3 regions of the Oceanobacter sp. 3_MG-2023 genome follow, and region 2 is predicted to be linked to each of the others. Evidence: predicted binding sites of a transcription regulator. Region 2 holds the regulator's gene; each other region holds the start of a gene.

Region 1 (4,316 bases), on a different contig from region 2:
GGCATATACCGTGACCATCAGCTTCTCAACCGGCAGGCCCAGCCAGTCTTTTGAGGTCAGTAGCTCCCAGGCAAAGCGGATGGCGTCTTCTTTGAAATAATCACCAAAGCTGAAGTTACCCAGCATTTCAAAGAAAGTGTGATGACGGGCGGTGTAACCGACATTCTCTAGGTCGTTGTGCTTGCCACCAGCGCGAACACAACGCTGTGACGAGACCGCTCGGCTGTAGCTGCGCTGGTCTTGTCCGAGAAAGACATCCTTGAACTGCACCATGCCAGCGTTGGTAAACAGCAGCGTTGGATCATTGGCAGGAATCAAAGGACTGGATGGCACCACCTCGTGCCCTTTGGAGGCAAAGAAATCGAGGAATGCCTGGCGAATATCTGCGCTTTTCATACGAGGGCGTAATTCCGAAGGTTGGTTGCATCAAAGCGGCAGTATAGCGGTTTGCTCCGCTTTGTCCGAGTCCTGCCCTCTTGCAAAGCAGAAATTCACAAGAAATCGCTTGACCTGACCTCAAAACAAAATAACCATACAGTTATATTTGAATGTTCTGATATCGCAGATACATTCACATACTCCCCCTGAAATTTACTTGACTCGAGGTTATAGCCATGAATGTCGACCGTATGGTACTTGCGCTTGCCGGATGCTTTATTTTAGTGAGTGTGGCCCTGTCCCAGTTTCACCATGTGTACTGGCTCTGGTTTACTGCCTTTGTTGGCGCCAATCTGTTTCAAGCCGCGTTTACCGGCTTTTGTCCGTTGGCCATTATCCTGAAAAAGGTGGGCATCAAGGCAGGCTGTGCGTTTTCCTGAGTACTACCAGTCCCAGCGCTCGTCCTGCTCGTCGTGAGCTTCACAACAGGCATCCAGTGCGTACTGAATCTGGTCTGGGTTAAACCCGCGATAGCCTAGAAAACGGTAAAGACGGGCTTTTTCTTTCTGATCAGCAAGGCGGATTTTGGCCAGTTCGCCACGCACCCCCAATTTTTTGGCGGCTCCGGCTCTGGCCAATTCAAACCAGTCAGCATCGCTGTCTGCCAATGTCATGCGGACAATATCGTCAGCAACCCGTCGCTGCCGCAACTCTTGCTGGATACGTAATGGCCCCTGCCCCCGCTGAAAACGGGTACGCAAAAAAGATCGGGCAAAACGCTCATCACTTTGCCAGCCCCGTTGAGCAAAATCATCCAGAATATCGGTCAGTAATGGCTCGAAAGAAAGACGGATAGCGTCGTCGATTTGTCCATAAAAACGGCGTGTCAGCTTACTGTGTAATTCATCACGGCTGTGTTCGCGGCGGGACAGCAGGTCGATACCAGCCTGGCGTAGCTGCGGGCGCAGTTCCACCAGACTGGCGATAGTGCATGGCTCAGTCTTCTTTGGCTTCGACATTGTCTTTGTCGGCAGGCTGCTCCAGGTTGGGGACAACAATCAGCTGGGCACGGATACCGGCTTCGATTTCAGCGGCAATTTCCGGATGTTCTTCCAGATATGCGGCGGCATTGGCCTTGCCCTGACCGATCTTGTTGTTCTGGTAGCTGTACCAGGCACCGGCTTTCTGTACCAGTTCACACTTCACACCCAGATCAATAATCTCGCCCATATGGTAGATACCCGCGCCATACATGATCTGGAATTCTGCTTGTCTGAAGGGAGGAGCGACCTTGTTCTTGACCACTTTGACACGGGTCTCGTTACCAATGGCTTCATCACCCTGCTTGACCGAACCCGTACGGCGGATATCAAGACGAACGGAGGAATAAAACTTCAAGGCATTACCACCGGTGGTGGTTTCCGGGCTGCCAAACATAACGCCGATTTTCATCCGAATCTGGTTGATAAAAATCACCAGACAGTTGGCGTTTTTGACGTTACCGGTAATTTTACGCAGCGCTTGAGACATCAGCCGGGCTTGCAGGCCAACGTGGCTGTCGCCCATTTCCCCTTCGATTTCGGCTTTTGGAGTCAGCGCTGCCACAGAGTCAATCACAATGACATCGACCGCGCCAGAACGTACCAGGCTGTCGCAGATTTCCAGCGCCTGCTCACCGGTATCCGGTTGGGAAACCAGCAGACTGTCGAGGTCGATACCGAGTTTTTCGGCATACAGAGGGTCCAGCGCATGTTCCGCATCGATAATGGCAACCGTCTTGCCCTGTTTCTGCGCCTGCGCCATGGTTGATAAACACAGGGTGGTTTTACCTGAACTTTCCGGCCCGTAAATTTCAACAATACGCCCCATTGGCAAACCGCCGATGCCGAGCGCGATATCCAGCCCGAGGGAACCGGTAGAAACCGCAGGAATGGCTTCACGGGGCTGCTCGCCCATCTTCATTATGGCACCCTTGCCAAACTGACGTTCAATCTGACCCAGAGCAGCGTCAAGGGCTTTTTGTTTGTTCGCGTCCATTGAATATCCTCTAATCACCAGGGCGTCAAATTCACTGGCTGGCCCGGAAAGTTTTTACTGTAAATTTGACCAGTAGTTAAACACAAATTCCTATCAGCGCCAACCCGGCAAAGTGTTTTTTACTGGATGGATTCACAGTTTTTTATGCCTGCTCCAACCAGCGGGTCAACCCCAGGATGGCATGGGCAATGGCTTGCTGGCGTACCGCAGCACGATCACCATCAAAATGGCAACATTCGGCACCAATACGGCGATGATTCCCCCAGGCAAACCAGACGGTACCGACCGGTTTGCCGGGTACGGCTCCACCCGGCCCGGCGATACCACTGACCGACACCGCCACATCAGCACGGCTGTTACTCACCGCACCAGCCACCATTTCTCTGACCGTCGCTTCACTGACCGCACCATCCACCACCAGCGTCTCTTTCGATACATCCAGCAGTTGTATCTTGGCCTCGTTTGAATAGGTCACAAACCCGCAATCGAACCAGGCTGATGAGCCAGGCAGGTCGGTACAGGCAGCAGCGATACCGCCACCAGTGCAGGATTCCGCCGTCGCCAGACGCCAGTGGCGCAGCAGTAGTTGATTGGCAAGGTCTTCCGTCAGGCTGTTCAGATTCATAGTCTCCTCCAGATGCCTCCAGTGTACCGCGTTGCAGAACGACTGGTTAGAGGGGGCGGTTCCAGGGAGCATCAACCGTTGATAATCTTGACCCACAGACCATGAACAAGTGTTTTATGATGGTTGTTTCATAGCTCCGGACATTCACCAGTGCTCTGGCTCAGTCCGTTGCTTCAGAGACGTAACAGGTCTCGTCGCCACCTGCAATTACAGCGACCACGACGCAATTACGCCCTCGGCTTTTGGCCTGGTAAAGAGCCTTGTCGGCTTTCAGCAGCAGTTGGCGGGCACTCTGCCCGGGCTGGAGGCTTTCAACCAGGCCAATACTGGTAGTGACGTGATCAGCATCTTCGAACTGTTCCGCGGCAATGGCTGTGCGTATTTTTTCTGCCAACCGATAGGCAAGCGCTGCGCTGGTATCTGGCAGAATAATCATGAATTCTTCCCCACCCCAACGGCCAATCTGGTCGCTGGTGCGCGTATTATCTTCCAGCAGACGGGCCATGCGCTTCAGTACTTCATCCCCCAGCAAATGGCCATACTGGTCGTTGATCTGCTTGAAGTGGTCGATATCCAATATGATGACAGAGAAAGACGATCCTTCCCGCTGCTGATCTTCCAGCACCTTGTCCAGCTGACGCTCAATCGACAGACGATTCGCCAGACCAGTCAGGTTATCGGTTGTGGACAGTATCGACAGCTCGCTGTTTTTACGATTCAGCTCGGAGTTGGTGTCTTGCAGTTGCTGTTCCGCCTGATGCCGCAATTCCATCTCGGTTTTCAAACGCTGGTTCAGACGCGCCAGCTTCCAGTTCCAAAGCACAATGGCCAGCATAATCACTGACACTAGCGCTGCCAGCTTCCACACCAAGTGGTAATTCACCTGTTGCTCAAATGTCACGGCGACCCAGCGCTGAAACACTTTGGAACGCTCTTCTTCAGTGATGTAGTCGGTGGCTTTATTAAACATCGAAAGCAGCTCGGGCGTATCGTTACGCACAGCAATTGCCAGCTTCCAGTCTTCATCCAGACGGCCACCAATCTTGAGATCAATAAAACGGTCCTTGCGAATGGCATGACCGATCGGGGCGATCGCTCCAATCATGCCGAATATCCGGCCTTCTTCAACCTGGCGCAGACCGGTGCTGATATCGGGCAGTTCAATCACCTCCAGGCTCGGATAATCCTGCTGCAGCTTGGTCAGCAACCCATATCCTTGAGGCACTCCGATGGTTTGCTGGTCGAGTGATTTCAGGCCATCCACAAACAACGATCG
Region 2 (4,316 bases):
TGCTGCTGGATCTGATGAAGTAAAGCGCGTGCGCCACCCGTGTTGGCGGGTGGCGAACTGCTTCAAATTAGCGTCAGTTTTTGTAATCTGTGCATGTTACCGATTGCCGGGCACTGCTAATATGCCCGCACTTGTTATTTGATGCCCCGGCCGCAGTTCTGCTGGCCGGGGTTTACTGTTTTTGGGGGAATTATGAAAGGAATGACTCTGGCTGTTCGTCGGGTTATGGCTGCTTCTGCACTGTCATGCCTGGCAATGAGTGCCCAGGCGGGTGGCGCTCTGGATCTCAGTCTCGCCAATGATGCTGTCCGTATTGCTTATGATGGTACGCAGGCAAGCTCAGGCTTGCATATGAACCTGTCGGCCCTGCACGATATGGACGATGGCAATATGCTGGGTGCCGGTGTACATGTTGTCGATTTGCGCAAGCCGCACGGTAATCTGTATATCGGAGTGGGTGCCAAGGCCTTTGCTTTTGAAAGTGACCACTACGATGGTGCAGCTCTGGGTGTTGGTGGCTTTTTCCGTGCTGCCATTCCAACTCATCCGGATGTCAGTTTCGCCGCTTACGCCTATTATGCGCCTGCGGTTGTCTCTTTTGGTGATGCCGAAAACCTGATCAACAGTGATTTTCGTGCCCAGTATGCGGTGATTCCTTCCGCCCGTGTCTATGCTGGTTATCGTTATAATGGTATTCGTGTCGAACATATGGATGAACGCTACAAGTTGGGTGATGGCTGGCATTTGGGCCTGACACTGGACTTCTGATCTGTGGCCGCCATGAACTGGGTTGGACAGACCAATCAGCGCCTGTATCAATGCCGGCTGCTGCTGGAGCAATTACCTGCAGCCGCGGAGGCGAACCTGGGTCAGGCTTTGACTCAGGGGTTAAATGATGCAGCGCTGTTGCAGCTGCTGGCCGCTTATCGGTGTTATCTGAATGAGCTGGCACAGGCAGCCGGTGTGAACAGCCGAGTGGAATCGCTGCCACAATTGTTGCAGCAAACGTCTCTGGTGACGGGTGATATGCGCCAGTGGCAGGCGTTGTCCGAAGACGTGTTCAGCTGGTTTTACCGTTTTTTGCAAGCGGTGGAACAGCTGGGTTGGCCAGCGCTATCAGGCGTGGAGCCAATGTTGGCGACGCGCCTGATTACCTCGACGGCCGACGATCCGGTGTCGGGGGATGGAGAGGATGTGTCCGGTTGGCTGGCCTGCTTTCATCAGCTTATCGATGAGCAACGAGCCAATCAGCGCGAATCCTGAAATTCTGCCCTGCGTGTGTTTGTCGCACCTGTGTTAGACTGATCAGTCACTTTTTATGAGACGATATATGGCACGCTTTTTCGAGATTATTGAGCTTTCCAATGGGGATGTTGCATTACGTCGGGCCGATGAGCAAGACGGTGATGCATTAATGCGAATCCACTTTTCAGAGGATGCCAAAGCCAGCTTGAGTGAGCACCATATGGATGTTGCACGTGTGATGTTGGAAGCCGGTGTCCGTAAGGTCAGCGAGCTGTCGGGCATGGATGTGGATGATGACTTTGATGTTGAAGAACACAGCTATCCGCTGCATTAAATGCTTCGCTGGGTAATGAAAAAACGGGTAGCCTGGCTACCCGTTTTTTATGCGCGACTGTTATATGTATGTCAGAGGTTTGGGCGGACCTGTACCAGTACGACATGGCTGCCACTCTGCCGTGCCAGACTATGCAAGCGGCGACGTTCACGCTGGCTGATATTCCCTTGCCATTCAATAATCAGGTGACTATTACCACTGTTGAGAATGCGTTGGCACAACAGTTGTTGGGTATCTGCCTGGAGATCGATATGAATAACCGGTGCCTTGTCGAGATTCATATCAGCCAGTGATCGTTTGTTCAGCGTTCGGTTAGGGCTGAGCCACATCAGCCAGCGGTCACTGGCATTACAATGCGCCAGCATGGGTAATAGCTGCATCGGCTGGATCGCGCTGTCATCAGAGACAATCACTTCGGTCAGGCTGCCACAGGCGTGTGGCTTGCTTGTTATCGGGTTGATACTCGTAAACGGCAATACGGGCTGACGATCGACTGGCAAGCTGAGTTGGCGCATACAAAACCTCGTGAATGACTACTGACCGATACTGGCTGTCTTGTCTGGGCGGATTGATTAGTGATTACGGCGGATGACTCCGACATACAAACCTTCGATATTGAATTCCTGCTGACGCAAATCGACTTCGATCGGTCGGTAGGCGTCGTTTTCGGCGTGTAACAGCACCTTGTTACGATTTTTTTCCAGGCGTTTGACGGTGACTTCGTTTTCGACCCGGGCCACCACAATCTGACCGTTACGGGCGCTTTCACACTTGTGTACCGCAATCAGGTCGCCATTAAAAATCCCGACGTTTTTCATGCTGTCGCCTTGTACTTCCAGCAGATAATCGGCACTTGGCTTGAAGAAATTGGCGGGCAAGCTGCAGTATTCCTCGATATGTTCCTGGGCAAGGATCGGCTCACCGGCAGCCACGCGGCCAACGACTGGCAGGCCTTCCGGTTCCGTGCCGATAATCCGGATACCCCGGGAGGCACCGGGCATGATGGCGATTGCGCCTTTGCGTGCCAGTGCCTTGAGATGTTCTTCTGCGGCGTTGGGGGATTTGAATCCCAGTTCCTTGGCGATTTCTGCACGAGTGGGTGGAAAACCGGTTTCTTCCAGTGCGGATTTGATCAGGTTGAGTACCTGCTGCTGTCTGGCGGTGAGCTTGATCATAGGGTTTCCATATCTGTTTATCTGTACAGTAGATGTGAATATATACAGTAAAAAACACTGTGTAAACCCACAGTAGTTGATCTTTTCCGGGTTGGTTGCCTGCGAGGTTCCGGTACTGGGCTGTTTCTGATTCTCAAATTACTTTTCATTTTGCGAATCAAAAAACGTCATGCCATGGCAAAGTCAGGTATTGAGAGGCATTACGTTTTGTTATTGAGCTGATATTCAGGGTTTCTGGTGCAGGCCAGGATATTTTATAAAATATTCCGGCATCGCTGTAACCCGCATTAATAAAGGGTTTTTATGTTTCTAGGGCTGGCAAATATGGTGTTTTTGTATCGCCGGATACGCCGCTGGAAAGGGTATTTCAAAAATTGGCACAACGGCTGCAATACCCATGTAACCCCGGTTAACGACTGGCTAGAGCAGAGTAAACAAGGGGTTAACAATGAAATGCTTGAACGTTTTTACAGCCTATAAAATACCTAAAATGCAATGAGGATTACATTATGACAACTTCAATTACGGCGCATAAAACCAGACAGGGTGGTTTCGTTATGACCTCGGAGCTGGTGCTGCTGGTGACTACCATGGTGGTCGGTTTGACAGTGGGTCTGGTGACCATGCGCGATGCACTGACAGCAGAAATGGAAGACGTTGCGGAAGCCATTGGCAGCCTGGATCAGACCTACGCATTTAATGGTCTGGTGAATGGCGAAAGTACCGCCGCCGTCGAAGGGTCGGTTTATGGCGACGCGCCAGATGTGATTGCCGGGGACAATACCGAGTTTACCTTCGTCACCGCCACCGCACTGGAAGGTGGTGCAACGGCTGCCAGTCTGGGTGCCAGTTCTGCTGCTGTTGCAGGGACCTTGACTGCTCCTTGATCGCCTGATCAGGTTCTGACCAATGGGTCAGAACCTTTATTCGTTCAGTGGTTACGGAGGAATGGATCATGAAACGCAGATTAAACGGCAGTGCCATTGTTGGTTTGACGGTATTTTCTATTTCAGCGTTGCTGACCGCGGTGCTGGGATATCGCCAGATCGACAAGATGAATTACCACACGGTGCTGGTGGCTAACCAGACCTTGACCGCCGGTACCCTGGTGACTGAAAACACACTGACGATGCGCGAAATTGAAAAAACGGATCGACAGGCGCTGGATGCCAGTCTGGTGGTCGGCAAGGTGCTCAAGGTGGCTAAACAAGCGGGCATGCCTTTTTATTTTGGTGAGCTTGCGGCTCCGGATATCCCGACGTTATCGGAACGACTGGCGGATAATCGTGTTTTATATACCTTGACCGTCAGCCACGGTTCCATCCCGGTTTCGCAAATACAGTCTGCAGACCGTTTTGATGTGCTGGTCAAGAATGCCCAGGGCGTGCGTAAGGCGGCCAGTAATATTCGTATGGTCGGTTCCATGAAAGCGCTGCGGGCAAGTGCGGGTAAATCGGGCAATCATTTGTCGTATCAGGGAGATACCACGCTGGTGATTTCGATCTTGCCGGAAGAGGTGTATCCGCTGGCGGCGATCAATAATTCGGATACCGTCAGTCTGG
Region 3 (4,316 bases), on a different contig from region 2:
CATATGGTAGATGTTGATTCTGGCACAGTGGTTGAATTTACCAATGAAGAAATCGAGCGGTTGCAGCATGAAATTGCAGCACAGCACGGTTACGACCTGGTTGATCACAGCCTGGTGCTTTATATCCGCAAGAAGAAGTAATCCGTATTGGCCAATGTCAGATGATGACATTGGTTTTATAGGGGAGATGAGGGGGCTGTGATGTGTCTCCCCAGATATGGCGGCCTTGGCCGCTTTTTACCAACGTCGGTCGTTGGCAGATTTGTGCCTTTGTGCCGAAGCCTCTGTAACATCGGTGACGACATTCGTCGTTGCTGCCTGTTTTCCTTTCTCTGATAGCGCTTCTGTGTGGTTTGCCGCTCTGATTATTTGACGGTTGGCGGTGCTGTGATCTTGCCCGGTTAATGAATATTCATGCTGGGCCGTATCATTTTATTGCTTTGTCAGCCAGCGCTACGCCTGTTTGACCAGTGCCAGCATCTCTTTGGCATGAGTCATGGTGCTGTGTGTGATATCAACACCTCCCAGCATACGAGCAATTTCCTGAGTCCGTTGGGTGTCGCCGAGTTCTGTAATACGCGTGTGAGTGTACTCATCGCCAGAAATCTTACTGACCATAAAGTGCTGATGTGCTTGCGCCGCCACCTGGGGCTGGTGGGTGACGCACATGACCTGGCCGCGTTCACCAAGAGCACGCATCAGGCGACCCACCCGTTCAGCGGTGCCACCGCCAATACCAACGTCTACTTCATCAAAAATCAGGCAGGCAATATCGCTGGTGGCTGCGGTGACGACCTGAATTGCCAGGCTGATTCGTGACAGCTCACCTCCGGAGGCGACTTTGGCCAGCGGTCCGGCAGGCATCCCCGGGTTGGTTTGAACCATAAAACGGATCTGGTCGATGCCGTGCTTGCCTGCTTCACTCAGTGACAGCGGGTTGATATGGGTTTCAAACCGGGTGCGCCCCAGTGCCATGGCATCAAATTGATCACATACGTTGGCATCCAACCTGGCGGCGGCCTGGATGCGTGCCTGGCTCAATGTCTGCGCTTCGGTCAAGTAGCGCTGTTCCAGTGCGATCACTTGCTCTTGCAGATCTGCGAGGTCTTCGTCTGACATGCTTAGTTCGGCAAGTGCGGCTTCTTGCTGCTGCCAGTGATCGTACAGCTCGGTCGGTTGGATCTGATGCTTGCGTGCCATGCTGAAAATATCACTGAGACGTTGCTCTACCTGCTGTAGCCGGTGGGGGTTAATGTCTACCTGCTCCAGATAGTGACGTAACGAGTGACCTGCTTCCTCGAGCAGTATCTGGGCTTGCTGCATCAAGTCACGTGCTTCTGTCAGGCTGGTGTGCTGGTCATCAATACGCAAGAGTTGCTGATAGGCAACCCAGGCCATCTGGGCTGCTCCCTGGCTGTCACCGTCGTCACCTGTGCTGGCGGCCAGTGCCTGTTGTCCGCCCAGTAACATGGATTCTGCATTGGCCAGGCGCTTATGCTCCAGCTCCAGATCCGCCAACTCCGTCACGCCGAGAGACAATTCTCGTAATTCTTCTACCTGATAGCTGAGTAATTGACGCTGAGCCTGGACTTCACTACTGACTTCCTGCAGCTTGTGCAGGCGTTTTTTCATACGTTGCCATTGCTGAAAACAGTTGGCGACTCTGGTGGCCAATGGTTTCAGGTTGCCAAAGGCATCGACGATGTCACGAGGGGCGTCTTTTTCCATCAGCCGTTGGTGGGCGTGCTGGGAATGAACCTCGATCAGATGTTGTGATAACTCACGCAAATCGTTGGCAGACGCGGGGCGGCCATTAATATAGCCGCGGGAGCGGCCCTCGGCCGAAACAACCCGCCGCAGCAAGACAAGGTCTTCTTCATCAGGAATATCGCGGCCAGCCAGCCACTGACGAGCCTTGGGTGTTGGGCAAAAACTGGCGCAGATTTCCGCACGTTCAGCACCTTGTCGCACCATGGCGGCATCGGCACGTTGACCCAGCGCCAGACCAAGAGCATCCAGCAGAATGGATTTGCCAGCACCGGTTTCTCCAGTGATGACGGCCATGCCGCGCTGAAACTCCAGTTCGAGATGTTCAACCAGGGCAAATTGATGAATAGACAGATGGGTGAGCATGAAAATAACGCCTTTATCTGAATGTATAACCAGTGTTTTTATATACAGTACTTGTTACTGTCAAGTGACAAGTTGAATTCTCTTACGGTTATACCCTTGAATCCGACGAGCGGAACCCCATATAGCTGCGAGCGCCATTTTTCGACGAGAGGAGTACTTCATGTCAGACGAGCAAAAAAATCAGGACGAAGCCCTGCAAAACGAAAATCAGCAAGCTGATGCCAGTATTGAGACCGGAGAGGCTGAAGAAGCGGCAGCCACTGATCAGCCAGATGTCGAAGCACAGCTGGCAGCAGCCCAGCAAGAAATCGCTGATCTGAAAGAGCAGGTTCTTCGCGTTCAGGCCGAAATGCAAAATGTACGTCGTCGTGCTGAACTGGACGTGGAAAAAGCCCACAAGTTCGGTCTGGAAAAATTTGCCAACGAAATGGTTACCGTCGTGGATAACCTGGAGCGTGGCCTGGCGGCCGCACCGGAAGAAGAGGCGACCAAAGCCATTCGTGACGGCATCGAGATGACGCTGAACGGATTCCTGTCGGCCCTGGCCAAGTTTAATGTCGATGTGGTCGATCCGGTTGGTCATCCGTTTGACCCTGAACACCACCAGGCCATGACCATGGTCGAAAGCGCGGATGCCGAACCCAATTCGGTGGTTGCTGTGATGCAAAAAGGCTACCTGATGAACGGTCGCTTGTTACGTCCTGCAATGGTTGTTGTGAGTAAAGGCAGCTCTGCAAGCTGAATGGCAGGTTGCAAAAATTTAATGGCATGCCTTGAAAGCGCCAGCTTCGGACACATATACAAGTCATAGGCAAATACATCGCAACGTTCCTCGTTGCAATCGGTTAAAGACAAGCAAGCAGTGATCACTGCTCGAGTTTTGGAGAGATTTATCATGGGTAAGATTATTGGTATTGACCTGGGAACCACCAACTCCTGTGTGGCGATCCTGGATGGCGATAAGACCAGAGTTATTGAAAATGCAGAGGGTGATCGTACTACACCGTCTGTCGTCGCTTACGCTGACGAAGAAGTACTGGTTGGTCAATCTGCCAAGCGCCAGGCCGTTACAAACCCACAAAATACCTTGTTTGCGGTCAAACGTCTGATCGGTCGTCGCTTCAAGGATGATGTGGTTCAGAAAGACATCAAAATGGTACCGTACAAAATCATGGAAGCCAGCAATGGTGATGCATGGGTTGAAGTACGTGGCGAGCAGTTTGCTCCCCCACAGGTGTCTGCTGAAATCCTGAAAAAAATGAAAAAAACCGCTGAAGACTATCTCGGCGAAAGCGTTACCGAAGCAGTGATTACCGTACCTGCTTACTTTAACGACTCCCAGCGTCAGGCAACCAAAGACGCCGGTAAAATTGCCGGTCTGGAAGTCAAGCGTATTATCAACGAACCAACCGCAGCGGCGCTGGCTTACGGCATCGACAAGGAAGGTGGCGACCGGACTGTTGCTGTCTATGACCTGGGTGGTGGTACCTTCGATATCTCCATTATCGAAGTCGCTGATGTGGATGGCGAGAAACAATTTGAAGTGCTGGCCACCAATGGTGACACCTTCCTGGGTGGTGAAGATTTCGATATGCGCCTGATTGAATATCTGGCGGATGAATTCAAGAAAGACAGCGGCATCGACCTGAACAACGATCCATTGGCTCTGCAACGTCTGAAAGAAGGCGCTGAAAAAGCCAAGGTTGAATTGTCCAGCAGTCAGCAAACCGATGTGAACTTGCCTTATATTACGGCGGATGCCACTGGTCCCAAGCACTTGAACGTCAAAGTGACGCGTGCCAAGTTGGAAAGCCTGGTGGAAGAGCTGGTCAAGAATTCACTGGATCCTTGCCGCATGGCACTGAAAGACTCTGGTCTGAGTGCCAGTGAAATTGACGAAGTGATTCTGGTCGGTGGTCAGACCCGTATGCCGCTGGTACAGAAGAGCGTTGCCGATTTCTTTGGTAAAGAGCCACGTAAAGACGTTAACCCGGACGAAGCGGTAGCCGTTGGTGCTGCGATTCAGGGTGCGGTTCTGTCTGGTGATGTGAAAGATGTACTGTTGTTGGATGTTACTCCTCTGACTCTGGGTATCGAAACCATGGGTGGTGTGGCAACACCGGTTATCGACAAGAACACCACGATTCCTACCAAGAAATCACAAGTGTTCTCTACTGCAGATG

The links. The regulator LexA, encoded in region 2, represses DNA repair genes until DNA is damaged. The targets are predictions, from matches to a motif close to TACTGTNTANNTANACAGTA.
Region 1: recA (recombinase RecA) is a predicted target of LexA. The motif match lies at 2,471-2,490, and genes of this name have one in related genera.
Region 3: recN (DNA repair protein RecN) is a predicted target of LexA. The motif match lies at 2,164-2,183, and genes of this name have one in related genera.

What each region holds. Positions count from the first base shown of each region.
Region 1 is NZ_JAUYVX010000022.1:17,888-22,203, reverse strand. It holds gene alaS (alanine--tRNA ligase) at 1-396, opposite strand, end outside; gene Q8W32_RS16140 (DUF2892 domain-containing protein) at 615-818, shown strand; gene Q8W32_RS16135 (regulatory protein RecX) at 822-1,397, opposite strand; gene recA (recombinase RecA) at 1,375-2,415, opposite strand; gene Q8W32_RS16125 (CinA family protein) at 2,558-3,040, opposite strand; gene Q8W32_RS16120 (transporter substrate-binding domain-containing protein) at 3,201-4,316, opposite strand, start outside.
Region 2 is NZ_JAUYVX010000014.1:74,051-78,366, reverse strand. It holds gene htpG (molecular chaperone HtpG) at 1-23, shown strand, start outside; gene Q8W32_RS13300 (YfaZ family outer membrane protein) at 193-768, shown strand; gene Q8W32_RS13295 (DUF6586 family protein) at 781-1,263, shown strand; gene Q8W32_RS13290 (hypothetical protein) at 1,331-1,579, shown strand; gene Q8W32_RS13285 (cell division inhibitor SulA) at 1,651-2,094, opposite strand; gene lexA (transcriptional repressor LexA) at 2,152-2,754, opposite strand; gene Q8W32_RS13275 (hypothetical protein) at 3,264-3,641, shown strand; gene Q8W32_RS13270 (SAF domain-containing protein) at 3,710-4,316, shown strand, end outside.
Region 3 is NZ_JAUYVX010000004.1:107,829-112,144, forward strand. It holds gene fur (ferric iron uptake transcriptional regulator) at 1-141, shown strand, start outside; gene recN (DNA repair protein RecN) at 454-2,133, opposite strand; gene grpE (nucleotide exchange factor GrpE) at 2,294-2,875, shown strand; gene dnaK (molecular chaperone DnaK) at 3,029-4,316, shown strand, end outside.